DNA from 2 places in the Micromonospora sp. WMMD723 genome. Region 1 is predicted to be linked to the other one. Evidence: riboswitches for the same ligand, from Rfam matches in the RefSeq annotation. Region 1 holds a riboswitch; the other holds the start of a gene.
The links. A riboswitch is a leader RNA that binds a small molecule or an ion and turns the genes downstream of it on or off. The one in region 1 is predicted to bind thiamine pyrophosphate.
Positions count from the first base shown of each region.

Region 1 (3,709 bases):
GGTCATGCTGCCGCCGGCGTGGCAGCAGGTGTTGCGCTGGGTGTCGACCTGCAGCACGACCTTCTCGGTGGCCTTGTCGATGGTGTCACCGTTGACGGTGAACCGGGACAGGTAGTTGCGCGGGGCGCCACCGGCCGGTGCGTAGTACAGGTAGATCCACTTGTTGGTGGCGAAGTCCGGGTCGAGGCGCAACCCGAGCAGGCCGTCCTCGTTGCCGGTGAACACGTCCAGCCGGGTCGCGGTGACCGTGTTGCCGGTGTCCGGCTTGACGATCTGCACCCGGCCGTCGCGCTCGGCGTAGAACACCCGGCCGTCCGGAGCGATGTCCAGCTCCATCGGGTTGTTGGTGTTGCTGTCGAGGGTGACCTTCTCGAAGTTCGAGGTCTTGGTGGCGCCGCAGTCGGCGTTCTCGACCCCGGCCGCGGTGCGGATGCCGCCGAGCAGGTGGCTGAGGAACTCCGGCTCGGTGTACGACGCCTGGGTGTGACCGCCGCCGGTGTACCAGGAGCGACCGCCGTCGTAGTCCTGGCACCAGGCGGTGGGGTGGTCCGCGCCCATCGCGCCGGCACCCGGGCTGTAGGACTTCTCGTCCAGGCTGGCCAGCACGTGCACCTTGGAGCGCGGGTTGGTGCGGAAGTTGTACCACTCGTCGAACCGGGACCAGCGGTCCGGCAGGTCGGCCGTCGACGGGTGCGCGTGGTCCTCGACCTTGACGGTGGCCTGCTGGTTGGCCGGGTGGCCGGAGAAGTACGCACCGACCAGGTTGCCGTACCAGGCCCAGTCGTACTCGGTGTCGGAGGCGGCGTGCACGCCCGCGTAGCCGCCGCCGGCCTTGATGTAGCGCTCGAACGCGGCCTGCTGGGTGGCGTCGAGCACGTCACCGGTGGTGGAGAGCCAGATGACCGCCTGGTACTTGGCCAGGTTGGTGTCGTTGAAGGCGGCTCCGTCCTCGGTGGTGTCGACGGTGAAGCCGTTCTCGGTGCCGAGCTTCTGGATCGCGGCGATGCCGGCCGGGATGGCGTCGTGCCGGAATCCGGCGGTCTTGGAGAAGACCAGGACCGAGAACGGTTCGGCGGCGGCTGCCGCTGCCGGCGCGGGTGCGGCCTGGGGCCGGGCCTGCGCGACGGGAGCGGCCTGGGCGGCGGTGCCGCCGATCAGGCCGCTGGCGAGTAGGGAGAGGGCCAGTAGACCGGCACCCAGTGGACCGCGACGTGCGCGGCGATGGCGGGATGGAGACACTCCATGCTCCTTTTGTCCGCGTTGGACAGTGGTGGGGGCATGGGGACGACTCGCCGCAGACCGTCCCCGGTCGGATCGGTGTGGGCCCGCCGAGGTCCGCACCGGTGGCGATCAGGTACGGGCCACGCCGAGGCTCCGCACCGGAATAATGTCGATCGGTTGAACAAATTAGCGCCGCTGGATTGGTTTCCGGCAAGGCATGAGCATGTAACGATTCGGTATCGGCGACTCGCTTTTCCGGCTTATGTGGATACAAGCCCAAAACAGTAGGCATCGATGGTCCTGGATCAATCTAACACCCCTTGGCGGATCAGCGGATCTGTCGTACGGTCACAGGCACGTGACCCACGGGAGCCCGGTACACCGGGCTGAGAGGGGGGCTGGGAGCCCCCGACCGTCGAACCTGATCCGGGTAATGCCGGCGCAGGGAGGAGAGTTGCCGTGCCGTCCCTCGGCCGACTGCATCTGATCACCGACACCCGCCCCGGGTGCGACCCGCTCGCCGTCGTACGGGCCGCCCTCCCGGTGGCCCGCGCCGACCTCGTCGTCCAGGTCCGGGTGACCGACCACACCACCGACCGGCAGGCGTACGACCTGGCCCGACGGGTGCGCGAGCAGTGTGCCCCGTACGGGGCCACCTGCCTGGTCAACGACCGGCTGCACGTCGCCCTCGCGGTGGACGCCCACGGCGGCCACGTCGGCGCGGACGACCTGCCCGTCGCGGCGGCCCGCCGGGTCCTCGGCCACGCCGCCGTGCTCGGCGCGACCGCCCGGGAACCGGTCGCCGCCGCCCGGGCCGTCGCCGCCGGGGCCAGCTACCTGGGCGTCGGCCCGTGCCACCCGACCGCCACCAAGACCGGCCTGCCCGACCCGATCGGCCCCGCCGGCATCCGCGCCGTCGTCGCGGCCGTCGACGTGCCGGTCATCGCCATCGGCGGGGTCACCGTCGCCACGGTGCCGGCGCTGCGGGCCGCCGGGGCGTACGGGGTGGCGGTGGTCGGGGCGCTGTCCACCGCCGCCGACCCGGGCCGGGCCACCGCCGAACTGATCGCGGCGCTGACGTGCTGACCCGGCCCGACGTCGCCATCGTGGGCGCGGGGCCGGTCGGATTGGCGATCGCCTGGCGCTGCGCCACCCGGGGCCTGCGGGTGGCCGTGCACGACCCGGCCCCCGGCTCCGGCGCGTCCCGGGTCGCCGCCGGAATGCTCGCCCCCGTCGCCGAGGCGTACTTCGGGGAACGGGAACTGACCGGGCTGCTCACCGCGTCCGCCGCCCGCTGGCCGGGCTTCGCCGCCGAACTGACCGAAGCCACCGGAACGGAGTTCGGCTACCGCACCGACGGCACCCTCGTCGTCGGGCTGACCGGGGACGACCTGGCCGAGGCACGCCGGCTCTGGTCGTACCAGCAGGGGTTGGGGCTGCCGATCAGCGCGCTGCGCCCGTCGCAGCTACGGGAGCGCGAACCGGCGCTGACCCCCCGGCTGCGCGGCGGGGCGGTCGCCCCCGGCGACCACCAGGTCGACCCGCGCCGGCTGGTCGACGCGCTACGGGCCGCCGCCGGACGGGCCGGCGCGACCCTGCTGCCCGGCGCGGTGACCCGACTGGCCGAGGTGGACGCGCCGGTCGTCGTGGTCGCCGCCGGCTGCGGCGCCGCCGCGCTGACCGGGCTACCGGTCCGCCCGGTCAAGGGCCAGGTGCTGCGGCTGCGCGCGCCCGACCACCGCCCGCCCGGCTTCCGGCACGTCATCCGGGGGTACGCCGACGGCGAGTCGGTCTACCTCGTCCCCCGTGACGACGGCGAGGTGGTGCTCGGGGCGACCGTCGAGGAACGCACCGACACCGAGGTGACCACCGGGGCGGTGCTGCGGCTGCTCCGGGCCGCCGTCGACCTCGTCCCCGAACTCGCCGAGTACGCGCTGACCGAGGCGACCGCCGGGCTGCGCCCCGGCACCCCGGACAACGCGCCGATCCTCGGCCCGCTGCCCGGCCGGCCCGGCGTGCTCGCCGCCACCGGCCACCACCGGCACGGCATCGTGCTCACCCCGGTCACCGCCGACCTGATCACCGACCTGATCGTCACCGGTCAGCCGGACCCCCTGCTCACCCCCTTCACCGCCGACCGGTTCCACTGAGGAGGAAGACGTGCGACTGATCGTCAACGGCGTCGGACGCGAGCTGGCCGGCGGCACGACCGTCGCGGACCTGGTCGCCACGGTCACCGGGCAGCGGCGCGGCCTCGCCGTCGCGGTCAACGGCGAGGTGGTCCCCCGGGGCGGCTGGCCGGCGACCGAGCTGCGCGACGGCGACCGGGTCGAGGTGCTCAGCGCTGCCCAGGGCGGGTGACCCGGATGCCCCTCACCATCGCCGGACGGACCTTCACCTCCCGGCTCATCCTCGGCACCGGCGGCGCGGCCAACCTGCACGTGCTGGAGCAGGCGATCCGGGCCTCCGGCACCGGACTGGTCACCCT
Region 1 covers NZ_JBMKNR010000001.1:1,100,544-1,104,252, reverse strand. Annotated here, with positions in the region: gene ACN261_RS04945 (ThuA domain-containing protein) at 1-1,239, opposite strand, end outside; TPP riboswitch at 1,577-1,686, shown strand; gene thiE (thiamine phosphate synthase) at 1,681-2,307, shown strand; gene thiO (glycine oxidase ThiO) at 2,301-3,371, shown strand; gene thiS (sulfur carrier protein ThiS) at 3,382-3,582, shown strand; gene ACN261_RS04925 (thiazole synthase) at 3,588-3,709, shown strand, end outside.

Region 2 (3,709 bases), 670 kb from region 1:
CGGTGTCGAGCACGAAGTCGGCGATCAGCAGGACCGCGCTCACCATCGCGACCAGCATGAAGGCCAACCCACCGGAGGCCATCCGGTGGGCGAAGCGGACCAGTTCCGGCTTGCGGCCCTGGCGGAACAGCGCCCGGTGGAAGGCGACCGGCGAGATGATCATCGCGGTGGCCGCGGCGGCGGACAGCAGGGCCAGGATGTAGACGTCCCGCTGGAACTCGCTGGTCCGGGTGAACCCGTTACTGAACGGCAGGGTCAGCAGGAAGGCGAAGAGGATCTGCACGCCGGTCTGGGCGACCCGCAGTTCCTGGAGCAGATCGGCGAAGTTGCGTTGCCATCGCTGCTTCTCGGATTCCTTCGACACGCGTTACCTCCGGTTCAGACGGTACGACCGACGGGGGCACCCCCGTCGGCAGCAACGCCTGTGCCCGATCCGCAACCGCCCGAAACCGATTCACGAACCCCGATCGGGCCGCTCCGCCGACAGCGTCAGGCCGACCCGCGCACCCGGGCCAGAATCGCCTCGGCCAACGGGCCCGGCGCCTCGTCGGGAATCCAGTGGGTCACCCCGGGAAGCACCACGAACCGGTACTCCCCCGACACGTGCCGGACGCACGCCTGCGCGGCGGCCCGCCCGATCGCCACGTCCCGGTCACTCCACACGTAGCTGGTCGGCACGCCCACCGGACCGACCGCCTTCATGTCCCGCCCCGACATCGCCCGGTACCAGTTCAGGGCCCCGGTCAACGCGCCGGGGGTCCGCAGCGGCCCGGCGTACCCGGCCACCCGGGCCGGGTCGCCGACGCCGGACAGCAGCCGGCGCAGCACCACCCCCCGCCCGGCCAGCAGCACCTTCTCCGCCAGGCCCGCCCGGCGGAACAACGCCATGTACGCCGAGCGCGCCCGCTGCCGGCGGTCGGTGGCCAGCGCGTACCCGAAGGCGGCCGGATGCGGCACCGAGACCGCGGTGAGGGTACGCACCCGCTCCGGGTGCCCTGCGGCCAACGCCCAGGCGACGACCGCGCCCCAGTCGTGCCCCACCACGTGCGCGGCCTCGACGTCCAGCGCGTCCAGCACCGCCACCGCGTCGGCGACCAGTTCCGGCAGCCGGTAGTCGGCCACCTCCGTCGGGCGGGCACCGGGCGAGTAACCCCGCTGGTCGGGTGCGTACGTGCGCAGCCCGGCGGCGTGCAGGGCGGGCACCACCGCGTCCCACTCCCCACCGTGCTGGGGGAAGCCGTGCAGCAGCAGCACCACGTTGCCGCCCTCCGGGCCACCGGCCCGTACGTCGAACGTCAGTCCCCGCGCCGCCACCCGCATGATCGTCAGCCTACCCAGCGACCCGGACCCCCGCCCGGGCGTCGAATGCCGGGAACCATGACCTGCTGGGCCGTTGCCGCAGGTCGGTGCTAGCGTCTGCCGAGACAACTTCACATCCGACAGGGGAGCGCACAGCGCTGAGAGTGCGGGCACCGCCCGCAGACCCTCGAACCTGATCTGGGTAATGCCAGCGCAGGGAGTTCGGTCGACCTCCAGCCGCGCCGCCGTCCGGCTGCCGCCGGGCGCGGCGTGCGTCTTCTCCTGGTTCGATCGCTGGACTGGGAGCACCGACATGCAGCACACCACCACCAACCGGTGGCGCACGATCGACATCGTGGTCGCCGCCGTGATCGCCGTGGCCTTCGGGGTCATCTTCTGGGCCTGGGGCCTGGTCTGGAAGGCCGTCGACCCGGTATTCGCCGCCGCACCGGCCAGCCAGGCCGTGATGTACGGGGTGTGGCTCGTCCCGGCCGTGCTCGGCGGCCTGGTGATCCGCAAGCCGGGGGCGGCCCTGTTCTGCGAGGCCGTCGCCGCCACCGTCTCCGCGCTGCTCGGTGCGGAGTGGGGTGGCGTCACCATCGTCCAGGGCCTGATCCAGGGCCTCGGCGCGGAACTGGCCTTCGCCGCGTTCCGCTACCGGACGTACCGGCTGCCGGTGGCGGTGCTCGCCGGGGCGATGACCGGGCTGAGCGCCGCCCTGTTCGACTTCTTCGTCTGGAACGCCGAGTACGCCCTGGTCAGCTACCGCCTGCCGTACGCGGCACTGACCGTGCTCAGCGCCGCCGTCGTCGCCGGGGTCGGCGGCTGGTACCTGACCCGGGCGCTCGCCGAGACCGGGGTGCTCGACCGGTTCCCCGCCGCCCGCGACCGCAAGCTCGTCTGACCCCGCGGTGGCGAGCGGGGAGGGGTCGGTGGCGTGGCCGGGGTGAGGCTGGTCGGCTTCGGCTGGCGGCACGCCGGGCGGCGGGCCTGGGCGGTACGCGGGGTCGACCTGCGCATCGACCACGGGGAACGGGTGCTGCTGCTGGGGCCGTCCGGGGCCGGCAAGAGCACCCTGCTCGCCGCGCTGGCCGGGCTGCTGCCGGCGGACTCCGGCGAGCAGGAGGGCACCGTCGAGATCGACGGCCTCGACCCGACCAAGGCCCGTGAGCGGGTCGGCACCGTCTTCCAGGACCCGCAGTCCCAGCTCGTGATGGCCCGCTGCGGCGACGACGTCGCGTTCGGCCTGGAGAACCGGGGGGTACCCGGCGACGAGATCTGGCCCCGGGTGGACGAGGCGCTGCGTCGGGTCGGTTTCCCGTACCACCGGGACCGGCCCACCGCGGCGCTGTCCGGCGGCGAGCAGCAGCGGCTCGCCCTGGCCGGCGTGCTGGCGCTGCGGCCGGGGCTGCTGCTGCTCGACGAGCCCACCGCCAACCTCGACCCGGCCGGCGCGGACCTGGTCCGCACGGCGGTGGCCGGCGCGTTGGACCCCGACACCACCCTGGTCCTGGTCGAACACCGGGTCGCCGACGCCCTCCCCCTGGTCGACCGGGTGGTGGTGCTCACCCCCGGTGGTGGGGTCCGGGCCGACGGGACCCCGGAGGCGGTATTCGCCGCGCACGGGGCCACGCTCGCCGCCGAAGGGGTGTGGGTGCCCGGCCACCCCACGGTGACCCGGCGGGCCGCCGGGCCGCCCGACGCGGAGTTGCTCACCGCCGACCGGCTCGGCCTGCCGCCCCGACTGGCCCCCACCGACCTGGCCGTACGCGCCGGCGAGGCGCTCGCCGTCCTCGGCCCGAACGGGGCCGGCAAGTCCACCCTCGCGCTGCTGCTCGGCGGCCTGCTCCGCCCCGGGGCCGGCCGGCTGACCGCCACCGCCGCCCTGGCCGACGGGGACACCCGTACGCCCCCGCACCGGTGGCGGGCCCCCGCCCTGGCCGGCCGGATCGGTTCGGTCTTCCAGGACCCGGAGCACCAGTTCGTCACCCGTACCGTCCACGACGAACTGGCCCTCGGCCCGCGCCGGACGGGTCGCCCCGAACCGGCCGTCCGGGCCACCGTGGACGAGCTGCTGGAGCGGCTGCGGCTGACCCGGCTCGCCGGGGCCAACCCGTACACCCTCTCGGGTGGGGAGGCCCGGCGGCTCAGCGTGGCGACCGCCCTGGCCACCGCGCCCCGGCTGCTGATCTGCGACGAACCCACCTTCGGCCAGGACCGCCGCACCTGGGGTGAGCTGGTCGACCTCTTCGCCGACCTGCGCGACGCCGGACACGGCGTGGTCACCGTCACCCACGACGGGGACTTCGTCGCCGCGCTCGCCGACCGGACGGTCACCCTGCGCCCCGCCCGGGAGCAGCCGTGACCGCCCCGCTCCCCCGCACCGCGCCGGCGGCGGCCGTGGGCCACC
Region 2 covers NZ_JBMKNR010000001.1:433,523-437,231, forward strand. Annotated here, with positions in the region: gene ACN261_RS01940 (DUF6328 family protein) at 1-364, opposite strand, end outside; gene ACN261_RS01945 (alpha/beta fold hydrolase) at 490-1,320, opposite strand; TPP riboswitch at 1,432-1,537, shown strand; gene ACN261_RS01950 (ECF transporter S component) at 1,613-2,203, shown strand; gene ACN261_RS01955 (ABC transporter ATP-binding protein) at 2,237-3,664, shown strand.
Region 2: linked by a shared signal. The riboswitch ahead of ACN261_RS01950 (ECF transporter S component) and the one ahead of thiE (thiamine phosphate synthase) in region 1 are both predicted to bind thiamine pyrophosphate.